One region of the Planococcus alpniumensis genome, then DNA from elsewhere that is predicted to be linked to it. Evidence: predicted binding sites of a transcription regulator. Region 1 holds the regulator's gene; the other holds the start of a gene.
The links. The regulator NrdR, encoded in region 1, represses ribonucleotide reductase genes. The targets are predictions, from matches to a motif close to AACACNATATATNGTGTT.

Region 1 (11,745 bases):
AACACGCGACTTGCTATCATCGCTTATCGAAGAATACGATATCGGCATTACCGTCTTGGCAGTGAAGCTGCAGGATGTGGAGCTGCCGAACGAAGAAGTCCGCGCAGCGTTCACGAACGTGACGGATGCACGTGAGACAATGAACACAAAAATTAATGAAGCGAATAAATACGAGAACCAGAAGCGCAACGAAGCCTTAGGTGAGAAATCGGCCATTAATTCACGGGCAGAAGCGCAGAAAGTCGAGCGGGTCGAGCAGGCGACAGGGGATGTTGCGGTATTCGATAAACTGTATGCCGAATACGAAGGCAATCCTGAAGTAACCAGGCAGCGCTTGATCATGGAAACCTTGGAATCGGTGCTGCCGAATGCCAAACTCTATATTATGAATGATGACGAAGGAACAATGAAGTATTTGCCGCTCGGTGAAATGCAGACTGTGGTACCGCCAGCAGCGGAAGAAGAAACTGAAGAAGGGGGCGGCAACTGATGGATCCGAAACAGCCATTCGGCAATTCCAATACGACGGACATCTTCGGCAATAAAAACCGGGCAAAAAAACCGAGAGAGCCGAGAGAACCAATCAATTACAAGAAATACTGGAAACCGATCCTCATCTCGACAATCGTCTTTTTCTCACTGCTGATCGTCTTGACCAATACCTATGTTGTAAAAGAAAACGAATACCGCGTCGTCCGCCAGTTTGGCGAAGTCGTCAAAGTTCAGGAAGATCCCGGCATCAAAATGAAGGTTCCGTTCATTCAAAGCGTGACGACCATCCCGAAATACCAGATGACCTATGATGTGACGGAAGCTGAGATCAACACGCGGGACAAAAAGCGAATTCTCATCGATAATTACGCAGTTTGGCATGTGACCGACCCGTTGAGTATGATTTCCAATGCCGGCACGATCATCAACGCCGAATCGCGCATGGAAGAGTTTATCTATTCCGTCGTGCGCACCGAGCTTGGCCAACTGAATTATGATGAAATCATCAATGATGAAAATTCCTCGCGCGGCAGTTTAAATGATACGGTGACTACAAGAGTCAATGAATTGCTAGAAACGGATCAATATGGCATTGAAGTCGTCGATGTCCGCATGAAACGTACCGATTTGCCGGCAGAAAACGAACAAGCCGTCTTTACGCGGATGATCTCAGAACGTGATTCGACTGCGCAGGATTACTTGTCGCAAGGCGATGCACGCAAGCGTGAAATCGAAGCGCAAGCCGACCGCGAAGCACAGGAAGTCATTGCGACCGCCAAAAAAGAAGCAGCCTTGATCCAAGCAGACGGGGAAGCAGAAGCTGCCCAGATCTACAATGAATCGTTCTCGAAAGACCCTGAGTTTTATGAGTTATACCGTTCACTCGAATCGTATTCGAAAACGGTCGGTGAAGATACAGTTATCATCATGCCGTCGGATTCACCTTATGCAAGACTGTTATCTGGAAATCTTGAATAGCTAATGAGCCGTCATTTCTCTTCTATTTGCCTGCGTGGTAAAATAAAGGGAATGACGGCTTTTTTTATGGAAAGGGGTAATTTTGTGTCAAAGAAAATCTTATTGCTCGATGGCAACAGCCTGGCATACCGCGCATTTTTCGCGCTGCCGCTATTGACCAACGATAATGGTGTGCACACGAATGCAGTATACGGCTTCACGACGATGCTGCAAAAGCTATTGGAGGAAGAAAAGCCGACACATATGATGGTGGCATTCGATGCCGGGAAAACAACTTTCCGCAACGAAGCCTATAAAGAATACAAAGGCGGACGGCAAAAGACTCCACCCGAACTGTCCGAGCAATTCCCGTATTTGCGCAAGCTGCTTGCTGCATACAAGATCAAACAATACGAACTCGATAATTACGAAGCGGATGATATCATCGGTACGCTGAGCCTTCAAGCCGAACAAGCAGGCGACCAGGTCGTCGTCGTTTCGGGAGACAAGGATTTGACGCAGCTCGCCTCAAACTCGACGGTTGTCTACATCACCCGCAAAGGAATTACCGATATCGAGAAATACACAGTAGACCATATTCAAGAGAAATATGGCCTGACGCCGTTGCAGATTATCGATATGAAAGGCTTGATGGGTGATTCCTCCGATAATATTCCAGGCGTGCCGGGCGTCGGCGAAAAGACAGCTTTGAAGCTGCTCGCCAAACACGGGTCGGTTGAAGGCGTCTATGAAGCAATCGAGGAACAAAAAGGCAAAATGAAGGAAAAGCTCGTGGAAAATGAAGAGCTTGCCTATCTGTCCAAAAAGCTGGCAACAATCGAACGCCAAGCACCCGTGGAAGTATCGATCGATGAACTCGATTATGCAGGCCCCGACCAGGATGAATTGGTGCGCATTTGGAACGAGCTCGCTTTTAAATCATTGCTGGAGAAATTGGATTATACGGCAGAGGAAACCGATAAAGAAGAGCTGCATTTCGAAGTGCTCGAATCAGTCGATCAGAGCCTGCTTGAAGATGGCATGGCGGTCCACTTGGAATTGTATGATGAACATTACCATAGCTGCGATTTGCTGGGTGTTTCATTGGCATCTGAAAAAGCCACCTATGTCATCCCAATGGAAGTGGCGGAACAATCAGAAGCGCTGAAGGCGTGGCTCGAAGACGCGGTGGCCGCCAAATATATGTCCGATTCAAAAGCCGCGACTGCGGCATTCCTCAGAAAAGGCATTAAGATCGATGGAGTCGACTTTGATCTGATGCTCGGCGCCTATATCGTCAATCCGTCGCTGAAGTATACGGACTTGGCTGATATTGTCCGTGAATACGGTTATTCGGATGTCTCGACCAACGAACAGGTCTACGGCAAAGGGGCAAAGAAAAAAGTTCCTGAAGCGGCTGAATTGAATGAACATATGGCGAGAAAAGCGAGAGCAATCTATAATGTGCGCCCCGTGGTCGTCAAAAAGCTGGAAGAAAACGAGCAATTTGACTTATACGATAAATTGGAGCTGCCGCTCGCAAAAGTGCTCGGGCAAATGGAATCGCTCGGCGTCAAAGTAGACCGCGGCCAATTGACTGACATGGGCGTGGAATTGAAGCGCAAGCTCGGCATGATCGAACAGGAAATCTATTCGCTTGCCGGACAGGAGTTCAATATCAATTCGCCGAAGCAGCTTGGGGTTATCTTATTCGAGCAATTGGGCTTGCCGGCGATCAAAAAAACCAAAACCGGCTACTCGACTGCAGCGGATGTGCTGGAGAAATTGGAAGGCAAACACGAAATCATCCACCATATCCTGATGTACCGCCAGCTCGGCAAATTGCTGTCGACGTATATTGAAGGTTTATTGAAAGAGATTCACGAAGACGGCAAGGTCCATACCCGTTTCCAACAAGCCTTGACGACAACCGGCAGGCTCAGTTCCACGAACCCGAACTTGCAAAACATCCCGGTACGCCTGGAAGAAGGCCGCAAAATCCGCAAAGCGTTCGTCCCATCAGAACCTGGATGGGTCATGGTCGCGGCGGACTATTCACAGATCGAATTGCGCGTGCTTGCTCATATGTCGAAAGACGAGAGCTTGATCGAAGCATTCCAATCGGATCTGGATATCCACACGAAAACAGCCAGCGACGTCTTCAATGTGTCGCTCGAAGAAGTGACTTCCGACATGCGCCGCGCGGCTAAAGCGGTCAATTTCGGCATCGTCTATGGTATTAGCGACTACGGCTTGTCGCAAAACTTGAATATCACCCGTAAAGAGGCAGCTGACTTTATCGAGCGGTATTTGGCAAGTTTCCCAGGCGTGCAGGGCTATATGACCTCAATTGTCGAACAGGCGAAAAAAGATGGTTTTGTCACGACCTTGATGAACCGCCGCCGCTATTTGCCGGACATCAATAGCTCGAACTTCAATTTGCGCAGTTTTGCGGAACGCACCGCGATGAATACGCCGATTCAGGGAAGTGCGGCCGATGTTATCAAGCAGGCGATGATCGAAATGGATATCGCCCTTGAACGTGAAGGATTGCAGTCGAAGATGATCTTGCAAGTGCACGATGAATTGATTTTTGAAGCACCTGCCGAAGAACTCGAAAAACTCATGGAACTGGTTCCTGAAGTAATGGAGTCGGCTGTGAAACTCAATGTGCCTTTGAAAGTCGATATCGCGTCAGGCGATACTTGGTACGATACAAAATAAGGAGGAATTTGTAATGCCGGAACTTCCGGAAGTAGAAGGGGTGGTCCGGCAAATCCGCCCCGTGTCGATCGGCAAACGCATCGTCTCGGTCGATGTGTCCGATACGATCCGAAAATCAAAGCAATCGGGTAAAGAAGCGATCTTGAAACGCATCGAAGCGGATGACTTTCAAGAGCGTCTGACCGGTGCCCAAATACTCGCCGTCGAACGGCGCAGCAAATATATTTACATGACCATGAAAGACGAGCAGGAATTCCTGCTCGTCAACCATCTGGGCATGTCGGGGGCATGGTTTTTCGTCGATAGCCTGCTGTCGATTCCAGAAGATAAGTTCAGGCGCCACGTACATGTGGTGCTGACGCTTGATGACGGCAATTTGTTGGCGTTCTCGGATATCCGGCGTTTTGGGGAAATGCGCGTGCTCACGAGCGAAGCGGATTTTCCGCCGCTTCTGTTAATGGCGCCAGAGCCTTTTGCTGACGAGGCACTTGAATGGTTTTTGCAGCAATCGGAAAGCCCAAAATTTCGCAATAAGCCAATCAAAGAAGTCATCATGGACGGTACGGTCATCTCAGGATGCGGCAATATCTATGCGACAGAAGCGCTGTTCCGTATGAAAATCCATCCGAAGCGCGCAGCAAGCCGCATTAGCCGCAAGCGCAAAATTGAATTGTTCCAGGCCATTGCCGCTATTCTGCTCGAGAGCATCGAAGCAGGTGGCAGCACGATTTCCGATTACCGCAATATCAACGGGGAATCAGGCAGCATGCAGAATCGTTTTGGCATGTACGGCAAGAAGACGTGCACGGTTTGTGGGACAGAGACTAAAACAGTAAAAATCGCGAGCCGGGCGTCCGTCTATTGCCCATCTTGCCAGAAATGAGGAACATACATGATCATTGGACTCACCGGCAGCATTGCGAGCGGCAAGAGCACTGTCTCACAAATGCTCAAGGAATTGGGATATCCGGTCGTTGACGCAGATCTGGTCGCTAGACAGGTTGTCGAGCCCGGAACGGAAACATTGAACAGCATCGCGCAAGCTTTCGGCCCGGAAGTGATCCTTGCTAATGGATCGATGGACCGCGAAAGAGTCGGGAAGATCATCTTCAACGATCCAACGAGCCGAAAAAAATTGAACGACATCATCCACCCGGCAATACGCCGGGAAATGCTTAGGCAACGCCAAGCATTTTTGGATGAAGGATATGAAACCGTTATCATGGACATTCCGCTGTTATTCGAAAGCAAGCTCCAGCGTATGGTCGACAAAATCCTGGTAGTCAGTGTATCAGAACAACAGCAATTAAAACGCCTCATGGAGCGCAACGGATTGGCCGAACAGGAAGCCAAAGCACGAATTGCTTCGCAGCTGCCCTTCAGTGTCAAAGAACAAGGTGCAGATGAAGTGCTGGATAACAACGGTTCTGTGGATAACACAAAGCGCCAATTAATGCGCATATTGGACAATTGGCAGACACATCCATAAAAAAGTATGCGCTTTCTTTTGTTTTCAGGTTCTCTAAAAAGAATAATGTGTTATACTATATATCGAATTGAAAATATGAGTATGACTTATTTAAATGGGGGACAAATACATGACAGTTTCGATTGCAATTAACGGGTTTGGCCGCATCGGCCGTATGGTTTTCAGACAAGCAGTTTTAATGGATGACGTGACAATTTCGGCGGTCAACGCCGGTTATCCAGCAGAAACACTTGCTCACTTGATTAAGTATGACACAAATCACGGTACCTTCTCCGGTGAAGTGAAAGCGGAAGAAAATGCGTTGGTTGTAAACGGAAAGCGTATTCAATTGGTTAACGAGCGCGACCCATTGAAACTCCCTTGGGAGGAAATGGGTGTCGATATCGTCATCGAAGCGACAGGCAAGTTTAACTCGCGCGATAAAGCTGCTCTTCATCTGGAGGCAGGAGCGAAGAAAGTCATCTTGACTGCTCCAGGCAAAAATGAAGACATTACGATTGTAATGGGCGTCAATGATGACAAATTGGATGTCGAAAAACACCACATTATCTCGAACGCCAGTTGCACGACGAATTGCTTGGCTCCTGTCGCTAAAGTGCTGAATGATGCATTCGGGATCGAAAACGGATTGATGACGACTGTCCATGCGTATACCAATGACCAAAAGAATTTAGACAACCCACATAAGGATCTTCGTCGCGCGCGTGCTTGTGCGCAGTCGATCATTCCGACCTCAACAGGAGCTGCCAAAGCGTTGTCACTTGTTCTCCCTGAACTGGAAGGGAAACTGCACGGCCTGGCTCTTCGCGTCCCGACACCGAATGTGTCGCTCGTTGACCTTGTCGTCGATGTCCAGCAGGATGTGACAGTAGAAGATGTTAACCGGGCATTCATGGATGCGTCGGAAGGGGCGCTTGCAGGCATCCTCGATTTGACGATGGAGCCATTGGTGTCGATCGACTTCAATACAAACCCGAGTTCTGCAATCGTTGACGGCTTGACTACCATTGTCATGGGCGACCGCAAAGTGAAAGTGCTCGCTTGGTATGATAACGAATGGGGCTACTCTGCCCGCGTTGTCGACTTGATGAAAAAAGTAGCCAATTCTATGGCTGTCGCTTCAAAATAATGCAAAAAGATTCCGCTTTTCTTCTTACTAGAAAAGCGGAATCTTTTTTGTTGTTGTATTGAAAAAAATATCGGATAGAGCATTTATTTATTGCATTTCGAAAACATTCATCATATACTATGAATCGTAGCCAAAAACGGCTGCCACTTCTCAATTTCTATTTACTGGAAGAGCAAGGAATTAGGAGCGTATATTATTATTCTTTTGACTGCTTAAAGGGTTAGGACCTCTTTGGACTAACTTTCCCCCGTGGTAGTCAGCTTTGAATATTTTGCGCAAAACCAAAATGTTATCAAAGGGGGAAACGAACCATGGAAACTATGGGACGTCACGTAATCGCAGAACTTTGGCAGTGTGATTTTGACAAATTAAACGATATGGACTATATCGAAAAGACTTTTGTTGATGCAGCACTCAAATCAGGTGCGGAAATCCGCGAAGTCGCTTTTCATAAATTTGCACCACAGGGTGTCAGCGGCGTAGTCATCATTTCGGAATCACACCTGACTATTCACAGCTTCCCGGAACACGGGTATGCGAGTGTCGATGTGTATACTTGCGGAGATCTTGATCCAACAATTGCAGCTGATTACATCGCGCAAGCTTTGGACTCAAAGCAAAGCGAAGTAACTGAAGTGCCACGCGGCATGGGGCCAGTCGGCGCCGGAGCTACAAAAGTATCACTGACGGTGTAACTGACCGCTAATAACGCAAAACACAAGCAGAGGAGAAAATCCTCTGCTTTTTCTAATGTTTGGGGAATTTTTTTGTTATACTGTTACTACCAGATAGAGAATTTTCGGGGAGATGTCTACCATGAAATGTCCAGCTTGCCAGCATAACGGCACCCGCGTAGTAGATTCGCGGCCAATAGATGAAATGAAATCAATCCGCAGGCGACGTGAATGCGAAGCGTGTGGCTACCGCTTCACCACGTTCGAAAAAGTGGAAGAGATGCCGCTGATCGTCGTGAAAAAAGATGGCTCCCGTGAAGAATTCAGCCGCGAGAAGGTGTTGCGCGGATTGATTCGCGCGTGTGAAAAGCGCCCAGTCTCGCTTGATATGCTTGAAGGGGTCGTTTTCGATATCGAAAAAGAACTTCGCCGGAGCGGAAATCCTGAAGTGAAATCGGAAGAAGTCGGAGAACTGGTCATGAACCGTTTAGCGGATATCGATGAAGTGGCCTATGTCCGCTTCGCATCCGTCTATCGCCAGTTCAAAGACATTACGGTCTTCATCGATGAACTTAAGGATCTGCTTGACCGCAATCCCGGTGATAAGGACAGCAAATAAGGCGGTGAGCACATGACGATGTACAAAGAACTCCAGCCCGCCGACTTGTACCGGATCCGCATGCCGTATCCATTTTCCAATTACGACCGACAATTGCTGACACTGCTCTATCAGCCGATGATTGGTTCGGATGCCATCTCCCTCTACTTGACGCTGTGGGCGGATGGGGAAATGCGCTCCGAGGATTCGACCCATTACACGTTAATGAATACACTCGGAAAACCGGTCAAGGCGATTTTCGAATCCCGCATCCAATTGGAAGCGATCGGTTTATTAAAAACTTACCGGAAAGACGGGGAAGACCGTTCCTTTATCTATGAACTGTGTCCGCCGCTAGACCCGAAACCTTTTTTTGCCGACCCGCTATTGTCGATGTTCCTGTTCAGTAAAATAGGGGAATCGTCTTATCGGAGGGTCCGCGACCGTTTTATCATCCAGACGCCGCTTACTGCTGGATACGAGGAAGTCTCCAGAACCTTCACGGATATTTTCCAACCGGTGCATGCGAAGTCCGGTTACCCTGCAGACCAAAAAGAGCTAGAATCACGGACAGACGGGGAATATGAGATGGAACAGGACTTTGATTTTGCGCTGTTGCGCCAGGGCCTATCTGAACAACTTGTGCCAAAGCGTGTGTTGACGCCGGCCATCCGCAACTTTATCGTCAAACTGTCATTTCTCTACGGTTTTGGGCCGCTTGAAATGCAAAAAGTCGTATTGCTGGCGATCGAAGATGATTACCGGATAGATGAAGAGGGGCTGCGCAAGGCTGCTTCCGATTATTATAAAATGACCGTCACGACAACTGCACCGAAACTCGAGCCGGTTAAAAAGGCAGAACCGAAAACGCAACAACCTGATGCACAACAAGGGCCTGTAAATAAAGAAGACGAGTTGATCGCATATTTGGAATCAGCATCACCGCTTCAAGTACTGCGCGATATCGCGGACGGCAAAGAACCGCTGCCGGCCGATGTGCAATTAGCGAACCAGTTGGTGACGCAGCATGGCATGGAGCCGGCTGTCGTCAATGTATTGCTTCAATACGTCCTGTTGCGTACGGATATGAAACTGACAAAAGCGTATGTAGAAAAAATTGCCTCACATTGGTTGAGGAAAAATGTCACGACTGCTAAACAGGCGATGGAATTTGCACGCATCGAGCATACACAGTATATGAAATGGAAAAACGAATCAGGTGCCGCGCCTAAAAAATCGGCATCTTCCGGCCGCAAGCCGATCCGAGAAGAAAAGCTGCCTGAATGGTTCAATAATAAAGACGAAGTGGAAACGCCTGGACAAGGGGCTTCAAGTGAACAGCTCGAACAGGAAAAACAGAAATTGCTTGCGAAGCTTGCGTTGAAGAAAAGAAAGGGTGATTAGATGGAACCGATTCGTGAAACGATGAAGCGAGTGGTCAATGCGCCCTCATTTTCCGAGCGCTATGATGCAATGAAGAAAGAAGTGCTGGAACATCCCGGCGTCCTTAAATTCCTTAAAGAGCACGAAGAGGAAATTGACGGGCCGACAGTGGAAAAAGGGATGGGCAAGCTATACGAATATATCGACCAATCGCATGACTGCAATAAATGCCCGAACCTCGGCGGCTGCATCAATCATCTAAAAGGATTCGAACCGAATCTCGTATTGGAGCGCGGCAATATCGGTATTTCGTACACCAAATGCCGGTTGAAGACTGCTGAGGACAATAAGCGGCATGCATCTTCCTTGATCCACAGCATGTACATGCCAAAAGAAGTGATGGCAGCGAGAATCGAAAACTTTGAGCTGGACGACCGCAGGCTGCCTGCTTTCCGTGCAGTTGATGACTTCTTGGAGAAAGCGACCGGGCCAGACTCGCTCCCTGAAAAAGGCTTGTATTTATATGGCAAGTTCGGGACTGGTAAATCCTATTTGCTGAGCGCTGTTGCGAATGAGCTGGCAGAGATCAACGTCAAAACGGTTCTCGTATTCGTGCCGGAATTCATGCGCGAAATGAAGCAAGCGATCGGCGACCATACACTTCAGGAGAAAATCGAATACGTCAAACGAGCCGATGTGCTCATGCTCGATGATATCGGGGCTGAAGCGATGTCGAGCTGGACGCGCGACGAAGTGCTCGGTACGATTCTTCATTACCGGATGGCGGAGAAATTGCCGACTTTCATGAGCTCGAACTTCAGCTATTCTGAACTCGCGCACCATTTGACTTATTCACAGCGCGGCGAAAAAGAAGACTTGAAGGCAGCACGCATTATGGAACGGATCCAGGCATTGACCGTCCCAGTCAAACTTGAAGGCGAAAACCGCCGCAACAAGTAAGAGAAACTATTGCCTTTTGATTTTTTTCATCGTATAGTAAGAAACATCAATAATGATTTACATGCAATGACAAGGACATGAGCGATCGCGCGCGGCACACAGAGAGGGAAGACACGGCTGAAAGCTTCCCGGCACAGCGTTTTCGTTTACCCCCTTCGAGCAGCGCCTGCGAACTTCAGTAGCAGGCGACGGTACCGGCCCGTTAGCCGATGCAGAGCTTCATTCCGCACGCAAAAATTGTGTGGAAGAGAAGAAGGGTGGAACCACGAACAGAGCTTCGTCCCTTTTGGGATGGGGCTTTTTGTGTGGAAAAAAAGAAAAGCGGAAGCTGCCGAAAGCGGAAGCTAACCTAAGTGCGCGACGTCCTGTCGCAACGGTTAGCTGACCCACATCCTGTGGCCCTCCGAAAGGCTTAAGGCGCACTGGCGAAGCGGCGCTTTCTGCCGCACAGCCAGGGTGACTTAAGACCCCGAGGAGCTAGGCGCTGAAGCTACCGTTCTGGCTCGACAGGCATAAGCTGGGTTCCCGAAGCGGCGCTCTTTGCCGCACAGGGAGACTGGCTTACGACCCGAGAGGCAGGCAGCAGAAGCTAGACAACAAAAAACCTGAAGCGCTGAACCAGACCCTGTGGTTCTCGATTCACCCGATATCATTCAAAGGAGAGATTCATATGGCAGACATGATTCAATTAAAATTCCCAGACGGCGCAGTAAAAGAGTTCGCCAAAGGAACATCTACAGAAGAAATCGCTCAATCCATCAGCCCAGGCCTTCGCAAAAAAGCGGTAGCAGGAAAGCTTTCCGGCAACTTAGTCGATTTGAAAGCCCCTCTTGAGGCGGATGGCGACATCGCGATCATCACACCGGAATCCGAAGAAGCATTGGAAGTACTTCGCCACAGCTCAGCGCATTTGATGGCTCAAGCAGTCAAACGCTTGTATCCGGATGCCAAGCTTGGCGTTGGGCCGGTCATCGAAAACGGCTTCTATTACGATATCGATACAGAGTCGGCGATTACAGCTGAAGATTTGCCGGTCATTGAAAAAGAAATGAAGAAAATCATCAACGAAAACTTGGACATCGTCCGTGTGGAAGTATCGAGAAATGAAGCGCAGCAACGATTTGAAGCGATCAACGATCCATACAAGCTGGAGCTTCTAGAAGCGATCCCAGAAGATGAGCAAGTGTCGATCTACGAACAAGGCGAATTTTTCGACCTGTGCCGCGGCATCCACGTGCCATCGACTGGCAAATTGAAAGAATTCAAATTACTAAGTGTCGCCGGTGCTTACTGGCGCGGCGATAGCGACAATAAAATGCTTCAGCGCATCTACGGAACA
Region 2 (11,745 bases), 220 kb from region 1:
GATTGCCGTGATGATCTTGAACTCGTCGATTTGGGCAGGAAGCGGCAATTGCACCAAAATGCCGTGGATGTCCGGATCGTTATTCAATTCTTCAATTTTCTCGAGCAGCTCTTGCTCGGTCAGTGAAGCAGGGTATAAATGAAGATCCGAACGCATGCCCAGTGATTCACATGTTTTCTTCTTGTTTTTGACATAGGTTTGCGAAGCGGAATCATCGCCCACTAAAATGACCGACAGGCCAGGGATGATTCCGTTTGTTTTCAGTTTCTCTACACGTTGTTGCACTCGCTCTTTAATTTTCAGGCTTACGGCTTTTCCATCAATCAATTCAGCAGTCACGTAGATTCCTCCAATGATTAGTTCGCAGTTTGGTCAGTGAATTTCGATAGCACGCCGTTGACGAAACGGCTTGATTTATCGTCCCCAAAAGTTTTGCTCAACTCGATCGCTTCGTTCAACACGACGCGGCTCGGCGCATCGTCCATATATTCAAGTTCGAAAACAGCCATGCGTAAAATGGTGCGTTCGACTTTCGGCAAGCGCTCGAGTGACCAGTTTTGCAAATGGCCTTTCAGTTTTTCGTCGATTTCCTGTTGCTTGCTGTTGGTGCCTTCTACCAGCAGTTTATAGAACTGGTCGGTTTCCCCGTCCATGACATGTTCCATCGCTTCTTCGATCGTCAATTCGGTTCCATCGAGCTGGAATAGCGTCTGAAGCGCTTTTTCCCGTGCTTCGTGTCGTTTCATCATAATTCCGGTCTCCTTTTTCAAGCTGATTATCCCCTCATTATACAGGTAATCCCGTGGAACTTCCAAGTTTGAAATGTTCCAACAAATCACCATGGGCACAGCGTATCCATAAAAAAGAAGGCTGGCCGACACACGCGTCAGCATGTGCGGGCAGCCTGCTTATCAGTCCACTTGGGGATTGTCGAAATGTATACCGGTAATGTGCACATTCACTTCCTGCGTCTGCAGGGAAGTCATTGTCTCCAAGGTCTGACGGACTTGTTCTTGAATTTTTTTGGCAGTATTCGGGATCGATACGCCGTAATCGATGACGCAATAGACGTCAATCGCCAGGCCTTCATCCGACAGTTCGGTTTTGATGCCTTTGCCGTGGACTTTTTTGCCCAACCGTTCAACGACGCCTGAAGCAAAATTGCCGCGCATGCTGGCAACGCCTTCGATATCGGTCGCAGCGATGCTGGCGATTATTTCCAACACTTCCGACGCGACTTCAATATTCCCGAGATCTTGCGCACCGGGTGATTTCATTTTTACATAGGGGATTACTTTTTCTGCCATTTGAATGTTCCTCCTCAGGAGCCCATTACATCGTATTTTTCCAGGAATTTCGTGTTGAAATCCCCGGATTTGAATACCTCATGATCCATGAGGCGGAGATGGAATGGAATGGTCGTGAAGACGCCTTCTACCACGAATTCATCCAGCGCACGCTTCATCTTGGCCACGGCCTCTTCGCGCGTATCAGCGAATGTGATGAGCTTAGCTACCATTGAATCGTAATACGGCGGGATTGTATAGCCTGAATACATCGCTGAATCGACGCGCACGCCCATACCGCCTGGCGGCAAGTACATATCCACTCGGCCTGCAGAAGGCATGAAGTTCTTCAGCGGGTTTTCGGCATTGATGCGGCATTCGATCGACCAGCCTTTGAACGTCACGTCTTCCTGTTTATAGGCAAGTGTTTCGCCAGAAGCGACTTTCAATTGCTGCTGGATCAAATCGATGCCTGTGATCATTTCGGTGACCGGGTGTTCGACTTGGATGCGTGTATTCATTTCCATGAAGTAGAATTTTTGGTTTTCTACGTCAAAGATGAACTCGACCGTCCCAGCGCCCCGGTAATTGACCGCTTGCGCTGCTTTTACGGCTGCTTCGCCCATTTCAGCTCTTAGTTCGGCTGATAAAGCAGGAGACGGCGCTTCTTCGACGAGCTTTTGCATGCGGCGCTGGATCGAGCAATCGCGTTCTCCTAGATGGATGGCGTTGCCATGCGAATCGGCAAGCACTTGGATTTCGATATGGCGGAATTCCTCGATGAATTTCTCGATATAGACGCCGGGGTTGCCGAATGCTGCAGCTGCTTCTTTTTGCGTCATATTCAAGCCTTTGACGAAATCTTCACGCGTTCTCGCCACGCGGATCCCTTTGCCGCCACCGCCCGCGGTCGCTTTGATGATGACCGGAAAACCGATCTTCTCGGCGATTTCTAAGCCTTCTTCTTCGCTTCCAACGATTCCAGTTGATCCCGGAACAACCGGTACATTTGCCGCGCGCATCGTTTCGCGGGCTACGTCTTTTGTGCCCATTTTCGAAATCGCCGCGGCTGTCGGACCGATGAACATGATGTCGCACGCTTCGCATAATTCGGCAAAGCTCGAGTTTTCGGCAAGAAAGCCATAACCCGGATGAATGCCGTCGCAATTCGTCAGTTTTGCGACGCTGATGATATTGGAAAAGTTCAAATAGCTGTCTTTTGATAGTTTTGGCCCGATGCAATAAGCTTCATCGGCTAATTCAACATGGAGCGCTTCTTTATCCGCTTCTGAATAAACCGCTACCGTTTGGATATCGAGCTCTTTGCATGCACGGATGATCCGGACGGCGATTTCCCCGCGGTTGGCAATCAATACTTTTTTCATCATTGTCAGCCCCCCTTAGTTTGCTTTTACGAGGAACAAAGGCTGACCGTATTCGACCAATTGGCCATCTTTGACTAGGATCTCAGCGATTTCCCCATCCACTTCTGCTTCGATTTCGTTAAAGAGCTTCATCGCTTCAACGATGCAAACGACTTGGTCTGCAGCAACTTTCGTCCCGACAGCTACATAAGCCTCTTCTTCCGGTGATGGCGATTGATAGAACGTGCCCACCATAGGAGACAGGATTTTGTGCAAGTCTTCATTCGATGCGTCGCCAGTTCCAGCCGCTTCCGTTTTGACCGGCTGTTCTGTCGGTGCCGCTTCAGCTGCTTCAGCTTGTTTTGGAGCTGCTGGTGCAGGTGCCTGTGCAGGCTCTTCTGCCGCTTTTGATTGCACGGCTGCCGGTTGTGAAGGATTGGATGAATTTTTCTTCATCTTGACTTTGACACCGTCGAATTCATAGCTGAATTCGTCGATGGATGAATGGTCCACCAATTTAATGATTTCGCGAATTTCCTGGATTTTCATGTTATACCTACTCCCCTATTATGTAATTAGTTTTAGCTACTTCATCATTTTAGACTTTTTCGAATCATTTTGAAATAGTAAGGCCGACATTTTAAAAAAAGGCCCCTTAAAAGAGGCCTTTTCTACTTATTGGGCACGCGAAACGTATGAAGAATCGGTCGTATTGATGATTAGTTTATCCCCTTGGTTGATGAAGAATGGCACCTGGACAGAAAGCCCGGTTGTCAAGATTGCGGGTTTTGATCCACCGCTTGCCGTATCTCCCTTGATGCCTGGGTCCGTTTCAGCAACTTCCAACACGACGGTGTTCGGCAGTTCGACGCCTAACACTTCGCCGTGGTATTGGATGACTTGTACATCCATGTTTTCCTGCAAGAACTTCAGTTCATATGCGATGCTCTTTTCCGGCAATTCGATCTGGTCGTAAGTTTCTGTGTCCATGAATGCATGCATATCGCCATTCGCATACAAATATTGCATTTTGCGGTTGTCGATTTGCGCTTTCGCGACTTTTTCACCAGCGCGGAATGTCTTTTCATTGACCGATCCGGTACGCAAATTGCGAAGCTTCGAACGGACAAATGCAGCCCCTTTGCCCGGTTTGACGTGCTGGAATTCCATGACGCGCCAAATATCGTTGTCCACTTCGATGGTCAATCCTGTTTTAAAATCGTTTACTGAAATCATAATAATAGTTCCTCCGTTTGTTATAAAATGCGAAGCTCTTTTGAAGAATGCGTCAAGCGCTCATTCCCCGTTTCGGTAATCAGTATATCATCTTCGATGCGCACTCCGCCAATTCCCGGCAAATAGATGCCCGGTTCGACCGTGACAGCCATCCCGGGTTCAAGGACGGTTTCGGAGCGGAACGACAACCCTGGGCCTTCATGGACTTCAAGGCCGATGCCATGGCCCGTCGAATGCCCGAATGCTTCCCCGTAGCCTTTCGACTTGATGTAATCGCGTGCGATGGCATCTGCTTCGATTCCCGTCATGCCCGGCTTGATTTTCTCAAGTGCCAATACTTGTGAATCCAATACCACCTGATAAATTTCCTTGAGCTTGTCGGACGGTTCGCCGACTGCCACCGTGCGCGTGATGTCTGAGACATAGCCGTTGTATAATGCGCCGAAATCGAGCGTGATCAAGTCGCCTTGTTCGATTTTTTTGTCGGATGCAACGCCATGCGGCAATGCCGAACGCAAGCCCGATGCGACGATGATGTCGAATGAAGAAGAAGTTGCGCCTTGTGAACGCATGAAAAATTCCAATTCGTTGGAGACTTGCAGTTCCGTCATGCCGGCTTTGATATAATCGCAAATATGCTCAAATGCATCATCGGCGATCTTGGCTGCCGCTTTTAGCACCTCAAGTTCCTCAGGCGATTTCACCATACGAAGCTTTTCGATCAACCCGCTGACCGGTTCGAGCGTCGCAGATAATTTTTCCTGATACTGCGAATAGGTCGCAAAGGTCATGTAATCCTGTTCGAATGCCAATCGCTCGACTGCCGCTTCCCCAGCAATGCGCGCCACTTCATCGATCAATCCTTTTTGTGCTTGGACCACTTTAAATTCTGTGACTTGCTCTCCCGCCTGTTCGGTATAGCGGAAATCGGTAATGAACCAAGCATCATTCGGCGTGATGAGCGCAAGCCCAGCCGTTCCGGTGAAGCCTGTAATAAAACGAAGATTATACGGATTAGTCACCAGCAGGGAATCCAGTTCCCGCTTTTGCATTTGTTCGCGCAGTTTCATCAATTTCATCAGTTTCATCCTTTCTGTTGTCGAAGCAAGAGCGACTGGAGCCCTAGCCGGTAAACATCCTTGCCGAATCCGGCGATTTGCCCGGTAGCTACCGGCGCGATATGGGAATAGTGGCGGAACTCTTCACGGGCATGGATATTGGAAATATGTACTTCAACGACCGGCACTTGGACCGATGCGATGGCGTCGCGTATCGCAATGCTCGTGTGCGTATAGGCACCGGCATTTAACACAATGCCCGATATGGCATCATCGTCCGCGCCATGGATCCAATCGATCAATTCGCCTTCATGGTTAGACTGCCGGCAGACCAGTTCAAAGCCTTCCTCTTCTGCGAATTCCGACAGTTCCTGCTCCAACTCCTGCAAAGTAAAACTTCCGTACGCTTGTTTTTCGCGTTTGCCGAGACGGTTTAAATTGGGACCGTTCAACACCAAGACTCTCATGCTCTTGCACCCCTTTCTTGACTTTCCTTTTCCATTTTAGCATACGTTCAATTAGCAGCAAGCCAGAAGACGGAGACGCGTGTGCAGACAAAATAGTGTTGAAGAATTATATGTGCCGCTATGAATCGAAAGGGGATAGTCCTTTCTACAATCAAAAATCAAAGAACTATCTCAGTATTTGGAGAAGCGTTCGCTCGTAAACCCTTCTGCTCAATAATGCTATGCATTACTTCGCAAAGATAAGATCTCATGTAGTTCGACCTTATCTTTCCTGCGGGAGCAGCGAAGCGACGGGTTTGAGAGACCCCGCAGACAATGATTAAGCGAAGCATTGCTGAGTCTAATCATTTGCGACGCATCTGCTGTGCAGATGTGAGAGCACAAAGGTTTCGAAGCGGTTGAGGAGGCTCGATTCCCGCCCGCGGAAAGCGAGCGATAAGCTTCGGAAAATACGTATTCTTAACTTACTCGACAAGCTAAAAAAAAGCGGAAGCCTATTTTGGCTTCCGCTTTTGTAACTGGAGAATATGACTCCGGCTATTTGAAGTTTTTTGTTACAGTCCGCATTTCAATTGGGCTGCGCAGTTCGTGCAGGTATTGCATCCGCCCATTTCTTCCACTGTCCCTTTGCGGCAGACAGGGCAAGTATTGCCTACTTCCGATCCGATCGTGACATTGGTCGAGCGCAAGTCTTGGATCGTGTCGATCAAGACGACGGGACGTTTGCCAGTGTCTTCTTCTTTATGGTCTTCTTCGAATGTATTGTCTTCAGCCTTCAAAGTCAGCACTTGCGAATCACGGCTGCCGTCGACGTAGACTGTGCCGCCTTTGGCACCGCCTTTGTAGAGACGCTCATAGACGCCTTCAACCTGTTCAACGGTATAGCCTTTCGGCGCATTGACCGTTTTCGAAATTGAGGAATCGATCCAGCGCTGGATGATGCATTGCACATCAGCATGCGCTTCAGGGGCAAGATCCATCGAAGTGACAAACGCTTTCGGCAAATTGTCTTCTTCTGCATCCGGGTTGTTCTTCAAGTATTCACGGACGATATCCGCTTTTACTTCGATAAATTTCCCGAGACGCCCACTGCGGTAATATGTGAATGAATAATACGGTTCCAATCCTGTCGAGACGCCAACCATCGTGCCAGTCGACCCTGTCGGTGCCACCGTCAATAGATGGGAATTGCGGATTCCTTTGTCGAGCACCGCTTGGCGGATTTCTTCCGGCATCCCTTGCATAAAGCCGGTTTCGGTAAATGCACGGCGCAGGTTCTCGGTTTCTGCATCTGTTTCGCCGACGAGGAACGGGAAGCTGCCGCGCTCTTCCGCGAGTTCCGTTGACGCTTCGTAAGCTGCGACTGCAATCGTCTTGAAAATCTCATCGACCAGCTCGTTGCCTTCCGGAGAGCCGTATTCACGGTCCGAATAGATGAGCAAATCGGCAAGGCCCATGACGCCAAGTCCTACACGGCGTTCGCCAAGTGCCTGGATGCGGTTGTCTTCCAGGAAATATGGCGTTGCATCGATGACGTTGTCTTGCATGCGCACGCCGACGCGCACTGTTTCTTTAAGTGCTTCAAAATCGACTTGCTTCGTTTTTGGATCTGCAAAGCGTGCCAGGTTGACGGCTGCCAAGTTGCACACGGAATAAGGCGCAAGCGGTTGCTCACCGCATGGGTTCGTCGCTACGACTTTTTGGCCGTATGCAGTGGCGTTCGTTTTTTCATTGGCATTATCGATAAAGAAGATGCCAGGTTCTGCGGAATATGTCGCGCATACATTGATCAAGTTCCATAGTTCGCGCGCTTTGATCACGCGGTAGGTCCGGACTTTATGGCCCATTTTTTCCCAATCGCGGACATCGCCGATCTTATGCCATTCCTCGTTATAAACCGCCATCTCTTCTTTCGAATACGTTTCAACTGCCGGGAAGCGCAATTCGAAGTCCTCGTCTTTTTCGACTGCTTCCATAAAGTCTTTCGTCAAGGTAACGGAAATATTGGCGCCGGTGAGGAATTCTTCGTTATGGACAGAGAACGTCCCGCCATCGCGCAGTTTCGTTTCTGCATCGCGCATGATTTTTTCGTTGAATCCACCCATGCCCGGAATCGTCCGGTAGTTAAGCAAACCTTGGTACATCGCTTCTTCCTGCTCAGTTAAAGGTTTGAACTTCAATTTATCGTTCGCCAAGCGTTTGATCGTTTCGTCTTCGGTGTTTTCGATCAAATAGCGCAAAATACGCGGGTTTTGCATTTTGGAAATGATGAATTCCGCGATATCAGGATGCCAGTCAGCAAGCATGATCATCTGGGCACCGCGGCGTGAACCACCTTGTTCGACCAGATGCGTCAGTTTCGCGATATCATCGAGCCATGAAACAGAACCGGATGATTTGCCATTGACGCCACGAGCGAGTGTATTGCGCGGGCGAAGAGTCGATCCGTTCGTTCCGACACCGCCTCCGCGGCTCATGATTTCCATCACTTGCTTGCGGTGGTCTGAGATGCCTTCGCGTGAATCAGCTACAAACGGCATGACGTAGCAGTTGAAATACGTGACATCGGTGTCAGCGCCTGCCCCGTACAGCACACGGCCGGCAGGGACGAAATTCAAGTTGACGAGCTGCTCGTAGAATTTCGTGAACCATTCGCTTTGCTTTTCAGGAGTTTTCTCGACTGCAGAAAGCCCAGTGGCATTACGTTTGGCGATTTGCTCGTAAAATACTTCGAGCGGTTTTTCGATGACATCGATCGGCCGGTTGACGATGCCTTGCTCTACTTCTTCAGGGTTGTCGATGGCGCTGCGGTAATCTTCTTCGATCCACACGCGTGCTTTGTTCGCGTCTTGGTCGATCGAGACGATATATCCGAGGCCGCGTGCTGGAAATTTCGGGTCTTCCTTGACCGTCAACACGACGAAATCGCCAGGCTTCAATGTACTTTTGCTAGTGTCCTTGAAGGAATAGCGGTCGATCATGACCAGGCGGGATACGCCTTTATGGGTTTTCTTCATGTCCTTCGTTACCGCGTGGACTTGCGGGAAAGCTTCAATGTCTTTGTTCAGGGACTCGACGTTTAATGTATATTCGGATTGTGTGGCGGAAACCATTTGACAAATCCTCCTTTATATTATATGGGCTTAACACTATATATAGTATTATTACAATTCCCATGATACTATATATTGAAACTCACTCGCAATAACATTTTTCTGATGGAAAATTTGCGCGGCTGGATAATCGAGCAATGGCAAGGGTTCTGCGTTTTCCCTTTCGTTAAAATGAGACGAAAGACACGTATGTTCGCATAATTCAGCACAAAAATCGATTTATTTTCCTGTTGAAAGCACTTGACAACTGAAACTCCAGCCGCAGCGCGCTTCCTGCCCGCAGGCTTCACAGGATTGCCTCTGATTTGCCCAGATTACTGTAACATAGCCATTGAATATCCGTCACCATATCTCTTATAATGAGTAAGTATAGAAAGGGGCAAGAACAGTGGAATTATTGTATATCACATTGGGTGTCGTCATCGCCATCCTCATCTTTGCGGTCGTCTCCTTCCTGCGCATCCGCAAAGCAGTCACCGATCTGAACCAGGAAGAATTCATTCAAGGCTACCGAAAAGCGCAGCTCATCGATGTCCGGGAACCAAAAGATTTCGCAGCCGGCCATATTCTTGGGGCGCGCAACATCCCGCAATCGCAATTGCGCCAGCGCTACAAGGAAATCCGTGCCGACAAACCGGTCTATCTGTATGACCAGAACGGGGCAAGAAGCGGACGCGTTGCATTGTTCCTGAAGAAAAAAGGCTATGAGCAATTGTTCCAATTGCAGGGCGGCTTCAAAAAATGGACAGGCAAAATCAAATCCAAATAATCAAAAACCCCGGAAGCAATTGCTTCCGGGGTTTTTTTATATCATTCGCTGTCTGACGGTTTCTGATAACGAAGAACTGGCTTGCGAGCCGCTTTCGTTTCATCCAGCCGGTTGATCACCGTCGTATGCGGTGCATTTTGGACGATCTCCGGGTTTTCTTCCACTTCACGCGCAATTTGGATCATCGCATCGATAAAGTCATCGAGCGTTTCTTTCGATTCGGTCTCGGTCGGCTCGATCATCATGCCTTCTTCCACGTTGAGCGGGAAGTAGATCGTCGGCGGATGGTAACCGAAGTCAAGCAGGCGTTTCGCCATATCGAGCGTTCTGACGCCAAGTTTCTTCTGGCGGCGGCCGCTCAACACAAATTCATGCTTGCAGTGGCGGTCGTACGGCAAATCGAAATGAGGCGCAAGGCGGCGCATCATGTAATTGGCGTTCAATACAGCGTATTCAGTCACTTTCTTCAAGCCGTCCGGCCCCATTGTGCGGATATAGGTATAGGCACGGACATTGATGCCAAAGTTGCCATAGAACGGCTTGACGCGCCCGATGGACTCAGGGCGGTCGTAATCGAATGTGAAGCCTTCATCGGTTTTGATGAGGATCGGCTTCGGCAAATACGGGATCAGGTCTGCATTGACGCCGACTGGTCCGGATCCTGGGCCGCCACCGCCGTGCGGGCCGGTGAAAGTTTTATGCAAGTTCAAATGGACGACATCAAAGCCCATATCGCCAGGGCGTGCTTTTGACATGACCGCGTTCAAATTCGCTCCGTCGTAATACAGCTTACCCCCGACTTCGTGGATGATCGATGCCATTTCTAGGATATCTTCTTCGAAAAGGCCGAGCGTGTTCGGGTTCGTCAGCATGAGTGCTGCTGTATCGTCGCCGACTACGCGCTTCAAGTCTTCCAGGTCGACCAAGCCGTGCTCGTTCGATTTCACAGTCACGGTCTCGAAACCAGCGACTGTCGCAGAAGCTGGGTTTGTTCCGTGGGCAGAATCCGGCACAATGACTTTCGTGCGGTTGAAATCACCATTCGCTTCGTGGAAAGCACGGATCATCATGAGGCCCGTCCATTCACCGTGTGCACCAGCGGCCGGCTGAAGTGTCACTTCGTCCATGCCGGTAATTTCCTTCAAGTGTTCCTGAAGGTCATACATCAATTCCATCGCGCCTTGGACAGTCGATTCTTCCTGCAGCGGGTGGATGTTCGCGAAGCCTGAGAAACGGGCAACGGATTCATTGATTTTCGGGTTGTATTTCATCGTGCACGAGCCGAGCGGATAGAATCCGGAATCGACGCCGTGGTTGCGTTTTGATAGCGCTGTGTAATGGCGCATGATGTCGAGTTCCGAGACTTCCGGCAATTCCGCAAACTCATCGCGTACTAGTTCTTGGCCGAGCAATTCAGTCAAATCCACTTCCGGCACATCAAGTTCCGGCAGGCTGTAGCCGACACGGCCTTGTTTGGTCATTTCAAAAATGAGTGGCTGGTTGTCTTTATGCATGGGAAGCCTCCGTTTCTCGCACGAATGCATCGATTTCCTGTACAAACGTGTCGATTTCTTCTTTAGAACGCTGCTCAGTGACCGCAATCAGCATATGTCCTTGCAACTCATCGTAACTCAAGCCGAGATCATAGCCGCCGATCATGCCTTTTTCAAATAAAGCCGCATTCAATTCCTTGACCGATGAGCCGAGCTTGACGGCAATTTCATTGAAATGGGCGCCATTAAATGCGATCTCGAAGCCGGATTTCTTCAGCTGCTGCTTCATGTATTGCGTCTTGGCGATGTTTTGCACCGCGATTTCTTTCGCGCCTTCCTTGCCGAGCGCCGTCATGGCAACAGATGCCGCTAAGGCGTTCAATGCTTGGTTCGAGCAAATATTCGATGTCGCTTTGTCACGGCGGATATGCTGTTCGCGCGCTTGCAAAGTCAATACGAATCCGCGTCTGCCTTCATCGTCTGTCGTTTCGCCGACAAGACGCCCCGGAACTTTGCGCATCAATTTCTGCGTTACGGCGAAATAGCCGCAATGGGGCCCGCCGAATGCTTCAGGAATGCCAAACGGCTGTGCATCGCCGACTGTAATATCTGCGCCGAATTTACCTGGAGGCGTAAGTGCGCCGAGTGCCAGAGGATTGGATGATACCGTAAACAAAGCGCCTGCTTCGTGGACAATCGGTTCGATTTCCTTCAAGTTTTCCACTTGACCGAAAAAGTTCGGGTATTGGACCATGACGGTCGCGGTGTTTTCATCGACCATTTCTTTCAAGGCCTCGATATCCGTGCGGCCGTCTTTGAGCGGAACCTCTACCACATCGATTGACTGGCCGAGTGCATAAGTGCGGACAACGTCTCTCGACTCCGGATGGACAGCACGGGAAACGAGGATTTTCTTGCGGCGCGTCTGGCCGGCTGCAAGCATGCCCGCTTCTGCGAGC

Region 2: the regulator NrdR is predicted to act here: its motif matches at 8,557-8,574, upstream of G3255_RS08195 (vitamin B12-dependent ribonucleotide reductase).

Annotation. Positions count from the first base shown of each region.
Region 1 covers NZ_JAAMTH010000001.1:1,394,259-1,406,003, forward strand. The annotation lists gene hflK (FtsH protease activity modulator HflK) at 1-490, shown strand, start outside; gene hflC (protease modulator HflC) at 490-1,470, shown strand; gene polA (DNA polymerase I) at 1,537-4,173, shown strand; gene mutM (bifunctional DNA-formamidopyrimidine glycosylase/DNA-(apurinic or apyrimidinic site) lyase) at 4,187-5,056, shown strand; gene coaE (dephospho-CoA kinase) at 5,066-5,662, shown strand; gene G3255_RS07135 (glyceraldehyde-3-phosphate dehydrogenase) at 5,772-6,791, shown strand; gene speD (adenosylmethionine decarboxylase) at 7,103-7,486, shown strand; gene nrdR (transcriptional regulator NrdR) at 7,608-8,084, shown strand; gene G3255_RS07150 (replication initiation and membrane attachment family protein) at 8,097-9,467, shown strand; gene dnaI (primosomal protein DnaI) at 9,468-10,406, shown strand; gene thrS (threonine--tRNA ligase) at 11,077-11,745, shown strand, end outside.
Region 2 covers NZ_JAAMTH010000001.1:1,609,766-1,621,510, reverse strand. The annotation lists gene folD (bifunctional methylenetetrahydrofolate dehydrogenase/methenyltetrahydrofolate cyclohydrolase FolD) at 1-339, opposite strand, end outside; gene nusB (transcription antitermination factor NusB) at 357-746, opposite strand; gene G3255_RS08225 (Asp23/Gls24 family envelope stress response protein) at 912-1,307, opposite strand; gene accC (acetyl-CoA carboxylase biotin carboxylase subunit) at 1,322-2,674, opposite strand; gene accB (acetyl-CoA carboxylase biotin carboxyl carrier protein) at 2,687-3,199, opposite strand; gene efp (elongation factor P) at 3,326-3,886, opposite strand; gene G3255_RS08205 (M24 family metallopeptidase) at 3,907-4,965, opposite strand; gene aroQ (type II 3-dehydroquinate dehydratase) at 4,971-5,411, opposite strand; gene G3255_RS08195 (vitamin B12-dependent ribonucleotide reductase) at 5,966-8,524, opposite strand; gene G3255_RS08190 (rhodanese-like domain-containing protein) at 8,913-9,293, shown strand; gene gcvPB (aminomethyl-transferring glycine dehydrogenase subunit GcvPB) at 9,335-10,807, opposite strand; gene gcvPA (aminomethyl-transferring glycine dehydrogenase subunit GcvPA) at 10,800-11,745, opposite strand, start outside.